Regions from separate parts of the Janthinobacterium sp. GW822-FHT07H11 genome, predicted to be linked through region 2. Evidence: predicted binding sites of a transcription regulator. Region 2 holds the regulator's gene; each other region holds the start of a gene.
The links. Region 2 encodes HrcA, which represses chaperone genes, less so after heat shock. Its sites were predicted from a motif close to TTAGCACTCNNNNNNNNNGAGTGCTAA; they were not measured.
Positions count from the first base shown of each region.

Region 1: groES (co-chaperone GroES) is a predicted target of HrcA. The motif match lies at 5,143-5,169, and genes of this name have one in related genera.
Region 3: rpoH (RNA polymerase sigma factor RpoH) is a predicted target of HrcA. The motif match lies at 2,492-2,518, and genes of this name have one in related genera.

Region 1 is NZ_CM179507.1:5,489,027-5,496,227, reverse strand. Features, by position in the region: gene AC3RCJ_RS24275 (GNAT family N-acetyltransferase) at 1-296, opposite strand, end outside; gene AC3RCJ_RS24270 (PadR family transcriptional regulator) at 396-950, shown strand; gene AC3RCJ_RS24265 (MFS transporter) at 947-2,185, shown strand; gene AC3RCJ_RS24260 (hypothetical protein) at 2,190-2,702, opposite strand; gene groL (chaperonin GroEL) at 2,912-4,561, opposite strand; gene groES (co-chaperone GroES) at 4,612-4,902, opposite strand; gene AC3RCJ_RS24245 (hypothetical protein) at 5,426-6,172, shown strand; gene AC3RCJ_RS24240 (DUF904 domain-containing protein) at 6,302-6,592, shown strand; gene AC3RCJ_RS24235 (cell division protein ZapA) at 6,592-6,903, shown strand; RNA gene ssrS (6S RNA) at 7,093-7,201, shown strand, end outside.
Region 2 is NZ_CM179507.1:6,224,026-6,231,226, reverse strand. Features, by position in the region: gene AC3RCJ_RS27595 (enoyl-CoA hydratase) at 1-623, shown strand, start outside; gene AC3RCJ_RS27590 (enoyl-CoA hydratase/isomerase family protein) at 616-1,746, shown strand; gene mmsB (3-hydroxyisobutyrate dehydrogenase) at 1,770-2,675, shown strand; gene AC3RCJ_RS27580 (hypothetical protein) at 2,841-3,446, opposite strand; gene AC3RCJ_RS27575 (hypothetical protein) at 3,483-4,061, opposite strand; gene AC3RCJ_RS27570 (HAD family hydrolase) at 4,309-5,034, shown strand; gene hrcA (heat-inducible transcriptional repressor HrcA) at 5,122-6,138, shown strand; gene fur (ferric iron uptake transcriptional regulator) at 6,197-6,628, opposite strand; gene AC3RCJ_RS27555 (outer membrane protein assembly factor BamE) at 6,824-7,201, shown strand, end outside.
Region 3 is NZ_CM179507.1:1,299,351-1,306,551, forward strand. Features, by position in the region: gene AC3RCJ_RS05805 (cytochrome P450) at 1-105, shown strand, start outside; gene AC3RCJ_RS05810 (antibiotic biosynthesis monooxygenase family protein) at 102-449, shown strand; gene AC3RCJ_RS05815 (hypothetical protein) at 446-898, opposite strand; gene AC3RCJ_RS05820 (hypothetical protein) at 1,077-1,343, shown strand; gene rpoH (RNA polymerase sigma factor RpoH) at 1,434-2,327, opposite strand; gene ftsX (permease-like cell division protein FtsX) at 2,814-3,734, opposite strand; gene AC3RCJ_RS05835 (cell division ATP-binding protein FtsE) at 3,731-4,474, opposite strand; gene ftsY (signal recognition particle-docking protein FtsY) at 4,482-5,543, opposite strand; gene AC3RCJ_RS05845 (MerR family transcriptional regulator) at 5,711-6,661, opposite strand; gene AC3RCJ_RS05850 (NAD(P)/FAD-dependent oxidoreductase) at 6,861-7,201, shown strand, end outside.

The sequences.
Region 1 (7,201 bases), 730 kb from region 2:
CCGCGCGCCTGCGGCGCCACGTACACGCCCCACAGGCTGGCTTTGTCATGCACGACGGCGATCGGTTCGCGGCGCAGGCCGGCGATGGCGATCAATGCTTCATTCTCGAAAGCGCCGAATATTATTTGGTTTTGCGTCACGCGCAAGCGTTCGGCGATCCGTGCCAGCGGCAAGCTGCTTTCCAGCGCATGCGTGGTGCAGAAGGCGGCCGGCAATTCGGCGATGCCGGCCAGGCGCAAGGCGCGGTAGGCGGGCGCGTCGTCAGGCGCGAGGGGGCGGACGGTGGTGGCGGGCATGTGGGCGAGTATCGGGCCTCGATGCCAGAAAGTAAACCTTGCATTGCAGTAGCTTCAATCTTAAGATATATCTTATTGCGATATATCTTAAGGAATGCCATGTCCCTTGTTCTTTGCGGCACGCACCCGCTGCGCGCGGCAGCCCATAGCCACGGCCATGCGCCGGGTGCCGCTGCCAGCATAGCCAACCCGGTCCCGGCCGCGCGCGGGCCGAAAATGTTTGATGCGGGCACCTTGCGCTACCTGGTGCTGCAATTGATCGCCGACAAGCCGCGCCACGGCTACGACATCATCAAGGCCATCGCCCAGCGCGCCGGCGGCGCGTATGCCCCGAGTCCCGGCGCCATCTATCCGCTCATGCACGGCCTCGTGGGCCACGGCTACGTGGCCGTCAGTCTCGATGGCAACAAGAAACTGCACAGCATCACGCCCGAAGGGCTGGCCTTCCTGGCGGCCAACCGCGCGTATGTCGACGCCATCGCCGCCAAGGTAGGGACGCCCGCGCAAGGGGAGGACGACTTGCGCCACCTGATGCACGAACTGAAGGCGGCCGTGCTGGCGCGCGGGCGCGCGGGCGATGCGCAGGCTAGCCGCCTGGACGCCATCCGCGCCATCCTGCGCCAGGCCCGCGCCGATATCGAGGCGCTGGCATGACGCCCGCGCCCGTACCCCTGCTGACGCCGGCGCGCGAGCGCGCGATGCTGTGGCTGCTTGCGCTGACGCAATTTACCGTCATCATGGATTTCATGGTGATGATGCCGCTGGCACCCCAGCTGATGCAGGCTTTCCACATCGGCCCGGCCGCCGTCTCCGGCGCCGTCTCGGCCTACGCCTGGTGCGCGGGCCTGTCCGGCTTGCTGGCGGCCACGTATATCGACCGCTTGGACCGCAAGACACTGCTGCTGACGATGTTTTGCCTGTTCACCCTGTCGAACCTGGCGTGCGCGCTGGCAACCAACTTCCATGTGCTGCTGTGGTCGCGTGCCTTTGCCGGGCTGACTGGCGGCGTGCTGGGCGCCATCGTGATGGCCATCATCGGCGACGTGATTCCTTCCGAGCGGCGTGGCGCGGCCACGGGCGTCGTCATGACCTCGTTTGCCATGGCGGCCGTGGGCGGCGTGCCGATCGGCGTGGTGCTGGCCGCCCACTTCGGCTGGGCTTCGCCGTTTTTCCTGCTGGTCGCGCTGTCGCTGCTGGTCTGGCTGGGCGCGGCGCGCGTGCTGCCGTCGTTGACGGCGCACATGGGCGCGGCTGCCACGCCGCTGCGCCAGGTGCTGCCGAATCTGCTGGCGCTGTTCCGCGAACGGCGCCACCTGCAAGCGTTTGCCTTGTCCATTGTCAACATGACGGCGGGCATGCTGGTCATCCCCTTCATTTCGCCCGTGCTGGTAGGCAATATGGGGCTGGCGCCGGCCGACGTCACCTGGGTCTACCTGGCGGGCGGCTGCGCCACCATCTTCACGGCGCGCCTGATCGGGCGCTGGGCGGACCGGGCCGGCAAGCAGCAGGTGTACCGCTGGGTGTCCTTGCTGTCGATCGCGCCGCTGCTGTTCATGACGCACTTGCCCCAGTTGCCGCTGCTGGGGCTGATGCTGGCGTTTCCCTTCTTTATGGCCCTCGTCTCGGGACGCACGATACCGCTGCAGGCGCTGCTGACGACCATCCCCGAGCCGCACAAGCGGGGCGCCTTTCTCAGCGCCAATTCGGCCCTGCAAAGCCTGGGCAGCGGCCTGGGCGCCTGGCTGGGCGGCCTGACCCTGCAGACGGACGCGGCCGGCCACATCAGCGGCTATGGCATCAATGGCTGGCTGGCGGCGGCGTTGTCGCTGTGGACGGTGTGGTGGGTGGCGCGCGTGCGCGGCGCGGCGCCGCAGGGGGCGCCCGCATAGGGAATTACTGGGTGGCGATGCGCTGCATGGGCGCATTGTCCTTGCGCCATTGTTCCAGGCTGATCAGCTCACCGCTGACGACGTCGTCGACGAGGATGCGCTTGCCATCCTGGGAAACGACGAAACTCTCCCAGCGGTGCGCCGCGTCCGGCGTGTTTTCCACAAAGTTCAGGTCATAGTAGGGCTTGCCATCGATAAGGCGCGCATCGGGCGACGTTTCCATCACGGCGCCATGGGCGCGGCCGCCGCTAGCCTTTTCGATATGCGCCGACCAGGCCTTGATTTCCGGCAAAGCCATCAGCGCATCGACGGCGCGCGCATTCTGTTCCTGTGCCGCTGCCGGGCTGCTCGCGGCCGGGGCATGATCGCCGTGCGGCGCGGACTGCTGGTGCAGGTAGAAAGCGCCGAGGCCGGCGGCCAGCAAGCCGGCCAGGATGCCGGCGATGATGGTGGTTTTGGAAGAAGAGGCGCGTGGCGGCATGATGGTGGCGTGAGAAAGAGGGACGATGGCGGCCATGCTAAAGCAAAACGTGCAGGCGGGCAATCGCCGGGCTTGCCAACGGGCTTGCTAACGGGCTTGCTAAATCGATAGGCGAAAAAAAGCCACCTTCCGTAGAAGATGGCTCTCGGGGCTGCCGGGCAGGCGCAAGCAGCTTTTGGTCTGCCTGTCCCGTCCCGGCGTGTGCGGCCTGTCGCGCCGTCGCCTGCGCGACAGGCCGCGGGACATTACATCATGCCGTCCATGCCGCCCATGCCGCCCATACCACCCATGCCGCCGCCCATGCCGCCGGCTGCCTTGTCGTCAGCGATTTCGCAGACCATGCAGTCGGTCGTCAGCATCAGCGAAGCGATCGAAGCGGCGTTTTGCAGCGCCGAACGGGTCACTTTGGCTGGGTCCAGAACGCCCATTTCCACCATGTCGCCATACGTGCCGTTGGCAGCGTTGTAGCCGTAGTTGCCCGTGCCAGCCAGGACGGCTGCCACGACGACCGACGCTTCTTCGCCAGCGTTTTGCACGATCATGCGCAGTGGCTCTTCCATTGCGCGCAGGACGATCTTGATACCGGCATCTTGATCAGGATTGTCGCCCTTGACCGTGATGTTGGCGCGTGCGCGCAGCAGGGCTACGCCGCCGCCTGGCACGATGCCTTCTTCCACGGCAGCGCGGGTAGCGTGCAGTGCATCTTCAACGCGGGCTTTCTTTTCTTTCATTTCGACTTCGGTGGCTGCGCCAACCTTGATCACGGCAACTCCGCCAGCCAGTTTGGCGACGCGCTCTTGCAGTTTTTCACGGTCGTAGTCCGAGGTCGCTTCTTCGATCTGTACACGCACTTGTTTCACGCGTGCTTCGATCGAGGCAGCTTCGCCGGCGCCATCGATGACGATGGTGTTTTCCTTGCCCACTTCGATGCGTTTCGCTTGGCCCAGTTCGGCCAGGGTCACTTTTTCCAGGGTCAGGCCGACTTCTTCAGCGATCACTTGGCCGCCGGTCAGGACAGCGATGTCTTCCAGCATGGCTTTGCGGCGGTCGCCGAAGCCTGGTGCTTTCACTGCGCAGGTTTTCAGGATGCCGCGGATGTTGTTCACAACCAGGGTGGCCAGCGCTTCGCCTTCGATGTCTTCCGCGATGATCAGCAGTGGACGGCCAGCCTTGGCGACTTGTTCCAGTACCGGCAGCAGGTCACGGATGTTCGAGATTTTCTTGTCGCACAGCAGGACGAATGGGCTGTCCAGGACGGCAACTTGCTTCTCCGGGTTGTTGATGAAGTATGGCGACAGGTAGCCGCGGTCGAACTGCATGCCTTCAACGATGTCCAGCTCGTCGTTCAGCGACTTGCCGTCTTCTACCGTGATCACGCCTTCTTTGCCGACTTTTTCCATCGCTTCAGCGATACGCTCGCCGATCGAGTAGTCCGAGTTCGCCGAGATCGCGCCAACCTGGGCGATTTCCTTGGTCGTGGTGCAAGGACGGGCGATTTTCGCCAGTTCTTCGACGGTCGCGGCAACCGCTTTGTCGATACCGCGCTTCAGGTCCATCGGGTTCATGCCGGCGGCAACGAACTTCATGCCTTCGCGCACGATGGCTTGTGCCAGCACGGTCGCGGTGGTGGTGCCGTCGCCGGCGTTGTCGCTGGTGCGGGAAGCAACTTCCTTGACCATTTGCGCGCCCATGTTCATGAGCTTGTCTTTGAGTTCAACTTCTTTCGCTACCGACACACCATCCTTGGTGACGGTAGGGGCGCCGAACGAGCGCTCCAGCACGACGTTGCGGCCTTTCGGGCCCAGCGTTACTTTGACTGCGTTGGCGAGGATGTTGACGCCTTCGACCATCTTGGCGCGCGCTGCGTCGCCGAATACTACTTCTTTAGCTGCCATGTTCAATTCTCCTGAGTTTCGGGATGTATCTGTCTACAACGTGGAAACAATTACTTGACGACGATCGCCATGATGTCTTCTTCGCGCATGACCAGCAGCTCATCGCCGTCAACTTTGACGGTTTGGCCGGCGTACTTGCCGAACAGGACGCGGTCGCCTACTTTGACATCCAGAGGACGGACCTTGCCGTCGTCGAGAATCTTGCCATTGCCTACGGCAAGGACTTCGCCTTGATCCGGTTTTTCAGCAGCTGCATCAGGAATGATGAGGCCGGACGCAGTCTTGGTTTCCTGGTCGAGGCGTTTGACGATGACGCGATCGTTCAATGGGCGCAGATTCATACAAAACTCCTTAAAGTTCAATGGATAGGTGTTGCTAAATGAATACATGTCGGGCACAGCGCCAGACGTGCTTTCAGTGACCGCCGTTGAAAGCAGCCCGCAACGGTCAAGCAAACCCCAGGTCATCCTGTCCTTGCCTGTCTGCGGCAGTGGTGCATCGCGGCGTCGCCCGCCGCGTAGCGTTCCCTGCAGTGGTCTGGCAAGCACCATCAGTCCTGAGGATAGCTACGAAAGAGTTTGTTAGCACTCTCTACTAACGAGTGCTAATTATAGGGACGGTATGGGTCAACTTCAAGGGCTTATTCAAGGGGAACATATTGATACTTGTTATGCGCAGCCTGCATTTGCACAGGGTTTGCGCTGGCGCAAGCCTTGTTCCCGGGCGTCAGCAACAGCAGCGACTCTAGCATGCCGTACGAATGGGGGGCGTTCCTGTACGCGCAGGAAACAGAGTTTTACTATGGAATTTGATAAGATGATTGCAATTGCATATCATTATCACCACTTGCGCCGAAAGAACACCATGCCATTTCCTGTTTCCCGTCCCGTGCTGCGCCTGCTGGGCGCTAGTGTCATCGGCCTCGCCTGCCTGGGCAATGCCACCGCGCAAACGCCGACCATCGTCGACGAAATCACCGTGGCCACCCTGACGCCGCTGGAAAAGGACATGCTGCTCAATGAACTGTTCAACGACCTCAACAAGGATGACGACGACCAGGAAGCGCATGTGTGGGACAACGGCGGCGACCGTGGCGTGCTGGTGAAGGTCACGTATAACTTCAGCAATTCCGGCATGACGGAGCACAGCCTGAAGGCGCACCTCTGCCGCGACCTGAAATTCGTCGTCACGGCGGGCGACAAGTCGCAAGACCTGAGCCGCCGCACCTGTTCGCAGAACAGCGGCAACTGGGATGTGCAGGGCAAGGACCCGGCGCCCGTCGTGTATCCGCCTTTCCTGTCCGACGTCACCATCGCCAAGCTGAATGCGAAGGAACAGCAAGCCTTGCTGACGGCCGCCGTGCGTACCTTGAAAGATGAAGAGGATGGCAAGAGCCGTGAATGGAGCAACAAGGCACTGGGCAATGCCGTGCCCTTGCGCGTCACTTTGACGCCTTCGCGGACGGACGCCAAACCTGGCAGCTACCACCGTACTTGCCGCGACTTGACGATGGTGCTTGACGGCAAGGGCGGGCAACAGACGCTGGTGCGCCGCTCTTGCGAAAACCGCTATGGCGGACTCGATATCGAACCTGATTACGTCGACGAGTAAAACGCTGCCATCGCGGCGCCGGCGGATGCGTGCAGATGGCGAAAAGCGCCGGAAAAAGCGTGTATTGTCCGCCAACTGCCGTGCATTGATGTAAATATGTGTGACAGCGGCGTGATTCGATTGACGCCCATGGAGCGTCCGCCCTATAGTGGCGGGATGATTTCCGAATTCAATGAATTATCCGACAAAATAGGCCTGCTGGCCGAAATGACCCATGCGCTGCGCCGTGAAAACGCGCAATTGCGCAAGGACAATGCCGCCCTGTCCGCCGAGAACGCCCTGTATGTGCAGCGCATGCGCGAGGCGCAGGAACGCGTGGAGGCCTTGCTGGAAAAAATCCCGGAACTGGTGCAGGCTGGCCTGGAGCAAGCCGCTTCGGAAGCGGGCGCCTATATTGCCGAGAACGAGAAGGAAGCGTAATGCCGCGTGTCGATGTCAATATCATGGGCCAGTCCTACAGCATGGTGTGCCGCGACGGCGAGGAGCGCGCGCTGCGCGAAGCGGCGATCTATCTCGATAGCAAGATGAAGGCCATCCGCGACGCGGGCAAGGTCAAGGGCAACGACCGCATCGCCGTGCTGGCCGCCCTGGGCGTGGCCGCCGAGTTCCTTTCCGTGAAGTCGCCGCAAGGTCCGCTGTCGGAATTGACGATCCTGGAAGTGAAGCAGAAAATCTCGGCCATGCACACGGTATTGGATAGCGCATTGACGCCCCAGGAAAACCTTTTTTAAACACCGAACCAAACCTACTACGCGTCGCGCCTTGCGGCCTGCGATGCTCTCTGTGCATTCGCACAGTTGCGCTTCTCGACCACAATTCATCGCCGCTCGCTACGGTTTTGTTCAGTGTTATTAATTGGATTTTAAGCGGACACGGTACGATTTGTCTTTGCGATGCGCGATCAAAGGAGTAAACTTGGGTCTACCCTGCGGTGTTCGCGATTGCCATATATTCCTTGAACCATTTATGCGCATCGGTTGCGAATTTTGTTTGATGGGAGTGAGCGTCGCTCGTTCGACGAACCCGAAA
Region 2 (7,201 bases):
TCACGGGCGGCGGCGCCAAGTTCTTCTCGGCCGGCGCCGACCTGAAGGTGTTTGCCGACGGCAACAAGGACACGGCCTTTGCCATGGCCGCCGCGTTTGGCGAGGCCTTCGAGGCGCTGTCCGCATTCCGCGGCGTCAGCATCGCCGCCATCAATGGCTACGCCATGGGCGGCGGGCTCGAATGCGCGCTCGCTTGCGACATCCGCATCGCTGAAGAACACGCGCAGATGGCCTTGCCGGAAGCCTCCGTCGGCTTGCTGCCGTGCGCGGGCGGCACGCAGCACTTGCCGTGGCTGGTGGGCGAAGGCTGGGCCAAGCGCATGATTTTGTGCGGCGAGCGGGTCGATGCGGCCAAGGCCCTGGCCATCGGCCTGGTCGAGGAAGTCGTGCCAACCGGCAAGGCTGCCGCCACGGCGTTGGCCCTGGCCGCCAAGGTGGCGCGCCAGAGCCCCAGCAGCGTGACGGCATGCAAGACCCTGATCCAGGGCGCGCGCAGCCATCCGCTCGTCGATTCCCTGCCCGACGAACGCACCCTGTTCCTGGGCCTGTTCGATACGCAAGACCAGAAAGAGGGCGTGCAAGCGTTCCTGGAAAAACGTCCGGCGGAGTGGAAGAATGGTTGATACCGTCAGTATTGAAACCGTCAGGATCGAAGAACGCGACTGTCCCGGCGGCATGAAGCTGGGCCTCATCACCCTCGACGCGCCGAAGTCCTTGCATGCGCTGACCCTGGAGATGATACGCGCCATCGATGGCGCCCTCGTGCGCTGGGCCGGCGACTCTGCCATCGCCTGCGTGGTGCTGCACTCGTCGACGGACAAGGCCTTTTGCGCGGGCGGCGACGTGCGCAGCCTGCGTTCGGCCGTGGTGGAACAGCCCGGTGTCGTGCCGAACCCGCAGGCGCTGGCCTTCTTTGCCGAGGAATACCGGCTCGACCACCGCATCCATACCTATGCGAAACCGCTGCTGGTGTGGGGCGGCGGCATCGTCATGGGCGGCGGCCTGGGCCTGATGGCCGGTGCCAGCCACCGTGTCGTGACGGAAAGCACGCGCATCGCCATGCCGGAAATCACCATCGGCCTGTTCCCCGACGTGGGCGGCAGCTGGTTCCTGGGCCGCATGCCGGGGCGCAGCGGCCTGTTCCTGGGCTTGACGGGCGCGCCCATGAACGCGGCCGACGCCCTGTTCGCGGGCCTGGGCGACTATTTCCTGCGCCAGGAAGAGCGGAACATGGTGCTCGACGCGCTGGCGCTGGCGCAATGGCAAGCCAGTCCGCAGGCGAACAGCGAGCAGCTGGACCGCCTGCTGCGCGGCTTCTCGGCCCCTGCATCCATGTTGCCCGTTTCCGAAGTGCGCGCCAACTTCGACGCCATCGCCGCCTTGACGCAAGCGCCCACCTTGCCCGAAGTGGTGGCCGCCATTGCCGCGTATGACGGCGATTCGGCCTGGCTGCAAAAGGCAGCCCACTCGCTGGACAAGGGCGCGCCCAGCTCGGCCGCCCTGGTGTGGGCCATGCGTGAACGCACGCGCCACATGAGTCTGGCGCAAGTGTTCCAGCTGGAACTGATCGTTGCCGTGCAATGCTGCGCCCATGCGGACTTCAGCGAAGGCGTGCGCGCCTTGCTGATCGACAAGGACAACGCGCCGCAGTGGCAGCCGGCCAGCCTGGCCGAGGTCAGCGATGCGTATCTCAATGAATATTTCACGGCGCCATGGGATAGCCATCCCTTGCGCGACCTGCATTAAAAGAACAACAGGAGACTTCAACAATGCAACATATCGCTTTTATCGGCTTGGGCAACATGGGCGCGCCGATGGCCCGCAACCTGGTGGCTGCCGGCTTCCACGTGTCCGTGTTCGACCTGGCGCCGGCGGCCGTGGCCTCCCTCGTCGAAGCCGGCGCCACGGCGGCCGCATCCGCCAGCGCGGCCGTGCAGACGGCCGACGCCGTCATCACCATGCTGCCGGCCAACAAGCACGTACAGGAACTGTACCTGGCGGCAGGCGGCGTCCTCGATTCGGCCAAGCCGGGCGCCCTGTTCATCGATTGCAGCACCATCGCCGCCGACGTGGCGCGCCAGGTGGCGCAGGCAGCCAGCGAACGCGGCTTTGCCATGATCGATGCGCCCGTCTCGGGTGGTACGGCGGGCGCGGCGGCCGGCACCCTGACCTTCATCGTTGGCGGCCCGGACGCCGCCTTGCAGCAGGCGCGGCCCTTGCTGGAAAAGATGGGCAAGAACATCTTCCATGCGGGCGAGGCGGGCGCGGGCCAGGTGGCGAAGATTTGCAACAACATGCTGCTGGGCATTCTGATGGCGGGGACGGCCGAGGCGCTGAACCTGGGCGTGGCGCATGGCCTCGATCCGAAAGTCTTGTCCGACATCATGGCCAAGAGCTCGGGCCGCAACTGGACCCTGGAAGTATACAACCCGTGGCCCGGCGTCATGGATGGCACGCCTGCCTCGCGCAATTACACGGGCGGCTTCGGCACGGCGCTGATGCTGAAGGACCTGGGCCTGGCGCAGCAGTCGGCCTTGTCGGCGAACGCGCCCACGCCCTTGGGCGGACTGGTGCGGCAGATGTACCAGATGCATGCGCAGGCCGGTTATGCGGCGCAGGACTTTTCCAGCATCGTGCAAATGCTCAATCCCGCTTTGAGTGCAACTGACGCCTGAGGAATTGTGGGCAAAAAAAAGCCCGCTGGTGAAAGCGGGCTAAATCCAATTCTTGGAAGAGTTGGAGGAGACAGATGCATTATGCTGCATCGCCACATATAACTCCAATTTATCTTTGGAATATCAATTATTGATTCCGGTGATATCTCTTCCTGGCGGTAAGGCTTACACCGGGGAACAGGCAATCTTCACGGTGTTCACCACTGCGCTACCCATGCGGCCCACGCCCGTCGACAGGCCTGTTGCCGGATCGACCTCCACGCTGCATTTCAGGCCAGCAGGGCTGGTGATCACGTCAATGCCAAACGGCTGGCCGTCGGCTACCGCGTCAGGCATGGTGAAGGTGGTCGCGCCCTTGACCAGTGTCAACTGGCGTGCCGTGCTGCCGTTTGCCAGGACCAGGCCATCGACGGTCAGGCCCGTGATCGTGCCGCCCACGGCGTAGCTGTTTTGCGTGCAGTTGACGAGAGCCTGGATGCTCACATAATGGCCTGCAGAGCCGCTGCCGCCGGAGATGGTACACGTCATGTGGTCTGGCTGCTGCTTGAAGCTAATGTTGTAGTCCGTGCCGTAGTCGATGCGTTTCGGGAAGGTGAACGAGCTGGCGCCGACCGGTGGCGAGACTGTGTCGCTGCCGTTGGCGAGGATCAGGCCGCTATTGTTCAGGCCGGTAATCGTACCGCTGACATCATATGAGGCCTTGCCGCCGCAAGCGGCCAGGCCCACGGTCAGCAACAGCGCGGCCAGAGGGCGCAAGCAGGATGACTTCATGTGTTTCTCCAAAATATAAGTGACGGATCGTAAGGATTACTTGGGCGTGCAAGCAACGACCAGGCTGGCATTGTTGGCTGACCCCATGGTGCCTTTCGGATTGCTGACGGTGCAATCGAGGCCTGCAGGATTGGCCAGCACGGAAATGTTGTACTGCGAGCCATCGCCGACGGTGGCAGGGAAGGTGAAGCTGGTGGTGCCGGCTTGCGGGCTGACGCTGCTGGAACCATTGATCAGGATCAGGCCGTTGGCGTTGAGGCCGGAAATCGATCCGCCCAGCGTGTACTGGTCGGTAATGCAGCTGACGTAAGCCATGGACACGGAATAACTGTTTGCCTTGCCGCTGCCGCTGGTGATGGTGCAAGTGGCGCCTTTTGGCTGCTGGGCAATGGTGATATTGTAGCTGTCATCCGTCTTGACGAGTTTGGTGAAAACGAAACTGCTGGCGCCTGAGGTGATGGGCAAGGTTTCATCGCCATTTTTCAGGATCAAGCCGTCCTTGGCCAGGCCGCCAATCGTGCCGCTCAGGTACAGATTGCCGCCGCTGCCGCCGCAGGCTGCCAGTGTGGCAGCGCACGCCGCCGCCAGCATCGAGCGCAGGTACAAATTTTTCATACATTCTCCAAAACGAATTAGGTAGGGTAGCGCAATACGGACGCTGGCGCCGCATTGGAATGGCGCCTATTTTAGTCTATCTGGCAAGCCGATTGATCTTGCCTTGTATCACCCTGTAACAATTTTTCCTTGCCAGGCGCCGGCCTGGCCCCACTTGCGGAGGGCACGGGCATGCCGGCGGCAGCGATCAATGCGACAATAGACACCCGCCGCACGCCCCGTCGCGGCACCATTTTGTGAACCAGCCATGTCTCTTGCCCCTGTAAATGCTGCCGTGCCGCCCAAGGCCATCCTGTTCGACCTGGACGATACCCTGTGGCCCATCGCGCCCGTGATCGCTGCCGCCGAAACCCTGTTGCACGACTGGCTGGCCGTGCATGCGCCGAAGGTGGCGCAGCAGTTTTCGATCGAGGTGCTGCGCCAGCATCGTTTGGCCATGCTCAATGAGCAGCCGCATTTTCATGGCAACCTGATTGAATTGCGCCGCGCGGGCTTGTTGTCGGCCTTCGAGGCGGCAGGCGAAGACCCGGCCCTGGTCGACCAGGCCATCTTGCAATTCATGGCCGCGCGCAACCGCGTCCAGCCGTATGACGATGTCCTGCCCGGCCTGGGCTGGCTGGGACAGCGCCTGCTGGTCGGTTCCATCTCGAATGGCAATGCGGACCTTGACATTATCGGCCTGGCGCAGCATTTCAGGATATCCATCGCCGCCAGCGACTTTGGCGTGGCCAAGCCCGATGCCAGCATCTTCCTGGCCGGCTGCGCCGCGCTGGGCGTGGCACCGGACGAGGCGGTGTACGTGGGCGACGACCTGTATTTCGACGTCACGGGAGCGCAAGGGGCGGGCATGCGTGCCGTCTGGATGAATCGCAAGGGCAGCGATGCCCACCTGGCCGCCGGCGTGCGGCCCGACGCCATCTGCGCGAACTTTGATGAATTGCTGCTCTGGCTGCGGGGCCAACTGGAAGATTGATCGCCGCTGGGCGGGCGAACGTGCATAATAGGACATATTGGCGCACCGCCCCTGCGGTACCAGAATACTTGCTTAATTAAATACACCATGCAACTCGATACACGTGCCCAAACCCTGCTGAAAGCCCTGGTCGAGCGATATATCGCCGACGGCCTGCCGGTCGGTTCGCGCGCCTTGTCGAAGATTTCCGGCCTCGACCTGTCGCCGGCCACGATCCGCAACATCATGGCAGACCTTGAAGAGCTCGGTTATGTGTCCAGCCCGCATACCTCGGCGGGCCGCATACCCACGCCGCGCGGCTACCGCATCTTTGTCGATACCTTGCTGACCGTCAAACACCTGGACGAACACCTGGTGGAGTCGCGCATGCGCCTGCAAACGCAGCAGCCGCAAAAGACCATCGCCAATGCGGCGCAGATGCTGTCGTCGCTGTCGCAGTTCGCCGGCGTGGTATTGAGCCCGCGCCGCGAATCCGTGTTCCAGCAGATCGAATTTTTGCGCCTGTCCGAAAAACGCATCCTGCTGGTGATCGTCGGTCCCGGCGGCGACGTGCAGAACCGCCTGTTGCTGACGGACGCAGACTATACGCCGGCGCAACTGGTGCAGTCGGCCAACTATATCAACCAGAATTATGGCGGCCTGTCGTTTGACGCCGTGCGCGTGCGCCTGCAGGGCGAACTGCGCCAGTTGCGCGACGATATGGGCAGCCTGATGCAGGCGGCGGTGGAGGCGGGCAGCGAGGTGATGGCCGACCATACGGACGACATGGTGATCTCGGGCGAGCGCAACCTGCTTAGCGTGAGCGATCTGTCATCGAATATGCATTCGCTGCGCCAGATGTTCGACATGTTCGAGCAAAAAACGGGCCTGATGCAGTTGCTCGACGTGTCGAGCAAGGCGACGGGCGTGCAGATCTTCATCGGCGGCGAATCGAACCTGGTGCCGATGGATGAAATGAGCGTGGTGACGGCGCCGTATGAAGTCAACGGCAAGATCGTGGGTACGCTGGGAGTGATCGGGCCGACCCGCATGGCATACGAGCGGGTCATCCCGATTGTCGATATCACGGCTAAATTGCTGTCCAACGCGCTCAGCCACCATTAGCGATGGCTGAGGCCTGGTATCGAGGGCTTGCCGGGCGCGCCGCGCCGGCCGCCGTGGGTCAGGCGGTTTTGTGCGGGCAGGCCGTCTTGATGCAGTTGCCGTAGATGGCCAGCGCGTGTTCGGCGATCTTGAAGCCACGCTCCTCGGCCACTTTTTGCTGGCGCACTTCGATGTCTTCGTCGAAGAATTCTTCGACCCGGCCACAATCGAGGCACACCAGGTGATCGTGGTGGGAACCTTCGTTGAGTTCGAAAATTGCCTTGCCCGTTTCAAAATGGTTGCGATTTAGCAAGCCAGCTTGTTCGAACTGGGTGAGGACACGGTAGACAGTTGCCAAACCGACATCCATATTGTCGGCCAGCAGAATCTTGTAGACGTCTTCCGCGGTCAGGTGGCGTACCGGGCTACTCTGGAAGATATCGAGTATCTTCAGGCGAGGCAGGGTGGCTTTCAGGCCGCTTGCCTTGAGATCACTAGGATTGTTACTCATGTTTGTTGCTCGTATGTGGGTCAGGTGCTTTATCATATAGCGTTTTGTCGGGGAGTGCCAAAATATGCATTTTTTGGCTGGCCGGTCACTCCTGGCGTTTTGTTCATCCAATTGAGGTCATTTATGCGCGTAACACCGGCTGTATTGCCATCTCTCTGGCACCGTATTTCATTTCGAGCACCAGTCGTGGCGGGCATGGTCTGTGTCGCGCTGACGGTGTCCGGCTGTGCCAGCCGCGGCATCCTGGGCGAAAAGCCGGCCATTACCCAGAAAGAAGGCAAGGAAGTCGTGCCCGAGAATGGCGCGCAGACGACGACCGTCACGCCGCTGCAGAAATTCATGTGGTTTTTCTCGCCGTATCGTCCAGACATTCAACAAGGCAACTTTATCTCCGAAGAAATGCTGGCCCAGCTGAAAGTGGGCATGACGCGCGAGCAGGTGCGTTTCATCCTTGGCACGTCCTTGCTGACCGATATTTTCCATGCAGATCGCTGGGATTACCCCTTCCGCCTGGCCAAGGGCAGTGGCGAAACCACCAGCAGCCGCGTGGTCGTGTTCTTCGACAAGGAGGGC
Region 3 (7,201 bases), 1.5 Mb from region 2:
CTGCAGGCATGGGCCGATGGGCTGGAAGACATGCCGCTGGCATGGAGTTATTTGCCTTCGCTGAACGCCCGCATCCCCGTCTTCAGCGCTGGAGAAACAGCATGATCGCCGTGATTTTTGAGGTCTGGCCCAGCGCCGAAGGGCGCCAGCAGTACCTGGACTTGGCGGCATCTCTGCGGCCCTTGCTCGACGAGGTCGACGGTTTCATTTCCATCGAACGCTTTGGCAGCCTGAGCGAGCCAGGCAAATTGCTGTCGCTGTCTTTCTTTCGCGACGAAGCGGCGCTGGCGCAGTGGCGGCAGCTGGAGGCGCACCGGGTGGCGCAATCGGCCGGCCGGCAGGGCGTGTTCGACGATTACCGGCTGCGCATCGCCGGCGTGGTGCGCGATTACGGCATGCTGGAGCGACAGCAGGCGCCCGCCGACAGCCAGCGCCGCCACGGTGTTTAGCGGGGCAGCGCGCCCTGCGTGATCTTCACCTTGACCCGGTAGGTGGGCGCGGCCGCATTCAGGGCGGGCGGCGTGGCCGGGTCGACGTCGAGCAGGGTGAACGTCAAATGTTTGACGGTGACGGAACTGGCGGCGCCGGGCATGGAATCGGATAGGACGATGTCGGTGCTGCCTGCGCTGTTGAGCAAGCTGAAGCTGTAGCTGACGTAGCCTTTCCACACGCACACGGCGCCCTGGCGGCAGCGGCTGTCGTTGACGCGCTCGAGCTTGAGCGTATCGGTGGCCGTGATGGCCACTTGCTCGCCGGGCGAGAGCACGTGGGTGACGCTGCGCGGCGTGTTTTCCGCGTCGCCGGCGCTGCCGGCCGCGCCGCAGCCAGCCAGCATGGCCAGGCAGGCGATGAGCAGGGGGAGCAGGTAGCGGCGATATGGTGGATGGAGGGAATGCATGTTTTTCCTTTCAGATAGAGCATCTTCGGCGTGGCGTTGACGCGCAAGATAACAATAATCATAACAAAATGATATTTTTCTGGCGCGCCATTGGCGTGTCGTGGATGAATTGACGCGCCGGCCACGCGGCACGCCGATTACTGCGTAGAATGGCTGTTTTGAAAATCAGGAAACAACCATGAAAAAAACTGCCCTGGCGAAAAGCGATGCCAAGAAACTGATGGGAAAGATGAATGTTCCCGGCGCCGGTGCATTCGGTAAGGAAGCGGTGGTCGTCGACCGCCGCGAGCAGCGCAAGCGCGACCAGGCCCTGGGCCTGGTGCCGTTCGCCGTCAAGCTCAATAGCGACCTGGTGTTGCAATTGCAGACGCTGGCCAAGGAAGGCGGCACGGATCTGAATGAATTGGTCGCCGAGCTGCTCGCCAAGGGCTTGGCTGCAGCTTAACGGCCGACCATGTTTATCTGTTGATAAACATCAAGGTTCAAAACTAAAAGGCGCCTTGCGGCGCCTTTTTCACTGCGGCCCTGCCGTGCCTTATACGTAGGCCGCCAGCGCGCCCTTCATTTTTTTCAATGCCGCCACTTCAATCTGGCGGATGCGTTCGGCCGATACGCCAAACTCTTCGGCCAGCGTGTGCAGGGTGGCGCCGGAGCCGTCGTCGTTGGCCAGCCAGCGCGCTTCGATGATGCGGCGCGAACGGTCGTCCAGCTTGCCCAGGGCCGTTTCCAGGCCTTCCGATTGCAAACGCGTCACCTGCTCCGCTTCCAGCACCTTGGTCGGCTCGCTTTGCTCCGACGACAGGTAGGCGATCGGCGAAAACTTGTCGTCCTCATCGTCGGTCGGCGATTCCAGCGCGATGTCGCGGCCGCTCAAACGCGTTTCCATCTCGATCACTTCTTCGCGCTTCACGTCGAGCAGCTTGGCCAGCGCATCGATCTGCTTCGGCGTCATCGCGTCCAGGCCCGTCTTGTGGCTGCGCAGGTTGAAGAACAGCTTGCGCTGTGCCTTCGTCGTCGCGACCTTGACCAGGCGCCAGTTTTTCAGGATGTACTCGTGCATCTCGGCTTTCACCCAGTGCATGGCGTACGACACCAGGCGCACGCCCTGGTCCGGATCGAAACGTTTCACGGCCTTCATCAGGCCGATATTGCCTTCCTGAATCAGGTCGGCGTGCGGCAAGCCATAGCCCAGGTAGCCGCGGGCAATCGAGACCACCAGGCGCAGGTGCGACAGCACCAGCTCCTGCGCGGCGGCCAGGTCATTTTTTTCGCGCAGGCGTTTCGCCAGCGAAATTTCTTCGTCGTGGGTCAACATGGGCAGACGGTTCACGGCCGAGATATAGGCGTCGATATTGCCCAGATTGCCGGTGAACCCGAGGCCCAGCGCATTATTTTTGGTCGGAACCAATGCGGACGTTGCGGACATCATAGTCATGTTTTCTCCCTCGTAGTCTTGCTTTGTTCCAGTTGGCCATGTCACGCGACATGGCCTGCTTGTAGCTTCTTCTTGCGTATCCGGTCTTGCACTTTACAGATCGCGGCTCCATCTACATCTGGCGCTCATGGCGGTTCTGCTATTGGTATGTCCCTATATTAGCACTCTCTGCCTGAGAGTGCCAATCAGCACATTTAATCGTCCTGATAGCCTAAATACTATGGCGATTTACTAGTTAATAATTTATCTGAAAGGTGCCGCCAGGGCCCATGGTGACTGCAGTGTGCACCTGTTCGGCCGCGCCCGAAAGCGCTGCACGGTTCTTTTCGTCAACATGGCTAGTCTACGGCCTCTGGCTGAAGCGAACCTTAAGAATACTTGTTAAATATCAAGATAACCACAATATGTGGGGAATGGCAAAAAAGCAAGGCGAGGCTGAGGCGCATGGCGACGCCTGGGGCGCCGCCATGGCAGGGAAGGTCAGTTCAGGCGCGCCAGGTGGCGCTGCACGCACAGGAAGGCGCCGATCAGGCCCAGGCCCGCGCTCAGGGCCAGCAAGCCGGCCATCGGCAGCGGCGCCAGCGGCACCAGCTGGAATTCCGACGCATATAAACGGGCAAATTCGGCAATCGCGGTATTGAGCGGTTGCAAGGCCAGTGCCACGGCACCCAGGGCCACGGCGCCGGCGCACAGGCCCAGCAGCGCGCCCGTGTAATAGAAGGGGCGGTGGATGAAGGTGTCGGTGGCGCCGATCAGTTTCGAGATGCTGATCTCGTCGCGCTGCTGCATCACCTGCAGGCGGATGGTATTGAAGACCACGGCGATCACGGCCACGCCCAGGGTAATGGCCAGCAGCAGCAAGACCAGGCGCAGCACGCCGAGCAGGGCCGCCAGGCGCTTGACCCAGGCCGAATCGACTTGCGCCGATTCCACGCCGGGCAACTGGCGCAGCTGTTCCGCCACGGCGTCGACATCCTGCGCCTCGCTGGCCGTATTGAAGGCGTCGAGCTTGAGGACATAGCTGTCTGGCAAGGGATTGTCGCCCAGCGTGCTCAGCACGTCGGCCAGGCCGCTCTTGTTCTTCAGCGTATCGAGCGCCTGTTCGCGCGGGATGAAGACGATCTTGGCCTTCTTGTCGTGCACGATCTTGCGCATTTCGCCGGCCAGGGCCACGGCCTGGTCGCGCGGCGTGTCGATTTTCAGGAAGACGCTGATCTCCGGGTCGACCGACATCTGTTCCGACATGGGGCGCACATTGTCGAGCATGGTCAAGCCGGCAAACGGCAGCGACAGGGCGATGGCGACGACAAAGACATTGAGCAGGAAACCGCCAGGCGACTTGCGCAGGTGGATCAGCGCCGAGCCCAGCGCGAAGCGGTGTTGACGGAACCAGCCTCTCATGGCTGTTCTCCCTGCGCGTCGTCCAGGCCGGGGGCGGGCGCGAAATCGGGATCGGGCGGGGCGAACACGGGCGCCTGCGTGGCCTTGTCGATGGCGACCAATTGGCCGTTCTTCAGGTGGATCACGCGGGCGGCGGCGTCGAGCATCTGTTCGTCGTGGCTGGAGATGAGGCAGGTCACGCCCACGGAGTGGAACGCTTTGAGGGCGTCGAGCACCTTGTCGGCGCTGGCGCGGTCCAGGTTGGCCGTCGGTTCGTCGGCCAGGATGATCTGCGGCCGGTTGACGATGGCGCGCGCGATCGACACGCGCTGCTGCTCGCCGCCCGACAGCGACAGCGGGCGCGCCAGCGCGCGGTCGAGCAGCCCGACCTTATCGAGCGCGGCGCGCGCGCGCTGCTCGGCGGCAGCCTTTGGCGCCCCGACGACGAGCAGCGGCAGCATGACGTTGGCGAGGATGGAGCGGTCGTTCAGCAATTTTTGCTGCTGGAAGATCAGGCCCATGTTGCGGCGCAGGAAGGGCACGCCGGCCGGCTTGATCTTCGCCATGTCCTGGCCATTGACGATCAGCTTGCCCGAGGTGGGGCGTTCCATGGCGGCGATCATTTTCAGCAAGGTGGACTTGCCGGCGCCCGATGGCCCGGCCAGAAAGACCAGCTCGCCTTTCGCAATGCTCAGCGAAATGTCGCTGAGCGCCACTGCGTCGGGGGAGTATTGCTTGGAGACGTGCTGAAATTCAATCATGTGAGGCTTATCCGAGCAGCGCTTCGACAAATTCGGCAGCCACGAAAGGCTGCAAGTCTTCAATTTTCTCACCGATGCCGATGAAATACACGGGCACGGGGCGCACGCGGGCGATCGCCGCCAGCACGCCGCCCTTGGCCGTGCCGTCCAGCTTGGTGATCACCAGGCCGCTCAGCTGCAGGGCGTCATCAAACGCCTTCACTTGCGTGAGGGCGTTCTGGCCCGTGTTGCCGTCGATGACGAGCAGCGTTTCATGCGGCGCGCCCTCCATGCCCTTGCCGATCACGCGCTTGATTTTCTTCAATTCTTCCATCAGGTGCAACTGTGTCGGCAGGCGGCCGGCCGTGTCGACCATCACCACGTCGATGCCGCGCGCTTTCGCCGATTGCACCGAGTCGTAGGCCACGGCGGCCGGGTCGCCCGATTCCTGCGAAATCACGGTGACGTTGTTGCGCTCGCCCCAGACCATCAATTGTTCGCGCGCGGCGGCGCGGAAGGTGTCGCCCGCGGCCAGCAGCACGGACTGGTTGTTCGACTGCATGTGCTTGGCCAGCTTGCCGATGGTGGTGGTCTTGCCGGCGCCATTCACGCCGGAAATCATCATCACCAGCGGCTTGTGGCGGCCCAGCTCGAAGCGTTTTTCCAGCGGCGACAACAGCTCGATCAGCAGCACTTTCAGGGCGGCCTTGACGGCGGCGGCGTCGAGCAGCTTGTCTTCCTTGACCTTTTTCTTCAGTGCCGTGAGCAGGTAGTCGGTGGCGTCGATGCCGGCGTCCGACATCAGCAGCGCCGCTTCCAGCTCTTCGTACAGGGCATCGTCGATCTTGGCCCCCACGAACAGCACGGACAGGGTATTCGACGTCTTCGACAAGCCCGCCTTCAGGCGCGCCATCCAGGATTTTTTTTCTGGCTCGGTGGCAACGATCACGGGCACCACGTCGGCCGGCGCACCCGTCAGGGCGCCCGATGGCGGCGCGGCTGGTGCAAGGGCGGCGGGAGGAGGAGCGGGCTCGACACTGACAGGAGCGGTTTCCGGAGCGGCAGGTTTTTTCTTGAAGAAACTAAACATGGATTGAGTGGTGGCGGGTGCTGACCTTAGGCCCGGCGGCGCCGGACACTGTTGATACGGGCTATTCTACCAGAGCGCGCCCGGCGCTTCATGCTTTACTGTTCGATTGGCAACATTGCGCGCGCATGCGCGAAGTTCGCCGCAGTTGTGCCGCAGTCACCGCGCAATCAGTGCGTTTGCAGGGCCTCGGCCTGGTGGCGGCGGCGCCAGTCGGCAATGCTTTCCTCCACCTGGCGCAAGTCGAGCACGTGCAGGAAGGACGGCGCACGCTTGTGGAGCACGGGGCTGCGTCCGCCGGCCCACAGTTCGACCTGGGCCGGCAGGCAGGCGTGCAGCTGCTGCAGGCTGTCGCGCGTCTGCCTTTCCTTGCTGGCGCTGGAAAAGGACAGCGCCACGATGTCGGCCCGCTGTGCGCGGGCAGCGATGGCGATATCGCTCAGCGGCGTTTCCACGCCCAGCGACATGCAGTGGGCGCCCGCTGCCACGCACAGCGCCTCGGCCATCAGCAAGCCGAGGCCGTGGCGTTCCTGCGGCAAGGTGGTCAGCACGATGCGCGGGCTACGAAGGCTGGGGCTGCTTGCCTGTGGCAGCGAAAAAATGGCGTGGCGCATCACGGTCTGCAGGGTTTCGCTATACAGATGTTCTTCATACACAGCCAGGTCGCCGCAGGCCCATGCCTCGCCGACCAGGCTGGTGAGGGGGGCGATGACCTCGATGGTGAACGCTTTCAAGCCCAGTACGGCCAGCGCCTGGCGCAGGGCCATGCCGAGTTCCGTCATCTGGTGGCTGCGGCACAAGGCCAGATAGTGCTCGATTTGCGGTTGCGGCTGTTGCGGGGCGCTGGCGCCCGTGCCAGCCAGTTGCTGCAGCTGCACGATGGTGTGCTGCATGATCTTGCCGGGGCGAAAGCCCAAGTCCAGCAGGCGCTTTACCATGCGCAGCTTTTGCACCTGTTCCGCCGGATAGCTGCGTTCGCCAAAGGCATCGCGCTGTGGCTGGGGGAAGGCGTAGCGGCGTTCCCACACGCGCAAGGTTTCCTTGGCCAGCCCTGTATCGCGCTCGACGTCGCTGATGCTGAAGGCGGAAGGGGGTTGCAGCGTTTGCAGGTCAGTATCCATGCCAGGTTTTTGCTCGCTTGCGGAAGAACGTGGCATGCATTTTACGCCTTCCGCCGCGCCGTACCAAATGGCTGAATCCGTTTTGAAATGGCTTGCGTATAAGTTCCTGAACTGCCAGACCCGGATTGACATAGATCAAGATTTAATCGACTATGCGCTAAGTCTGATTTGTCCAGGACAAACTTGATATGGTGCCATGATGAAAATTGCTGTCGTTGGTGCGGGCATTGCCGGCCTGTCGTGTGCGTATCGCCTGGCGCAGGCGGGCCAGGACGTCACCCTGTATGAGGCGGGCGATTATTTTGGCGGCCACAGCCACACGGTCGACGTCACGCTCGATGGCGCCACGCATGGCATCGACACGGGTTTCCTCGTGTTTAACCATGCCACTTACCCGCACCTGGTCCGGCTGTTCGAGGAACTGGGCGTCGAGGCGGCCGACAGCGACATGTCGTTTTCCGTGAAGATGCCGCTGGGCACTGCCGCGAATGACCGCGTGCTGGAATGGGCGGGCGCCAATTTCGATACGGTGTTTACCCA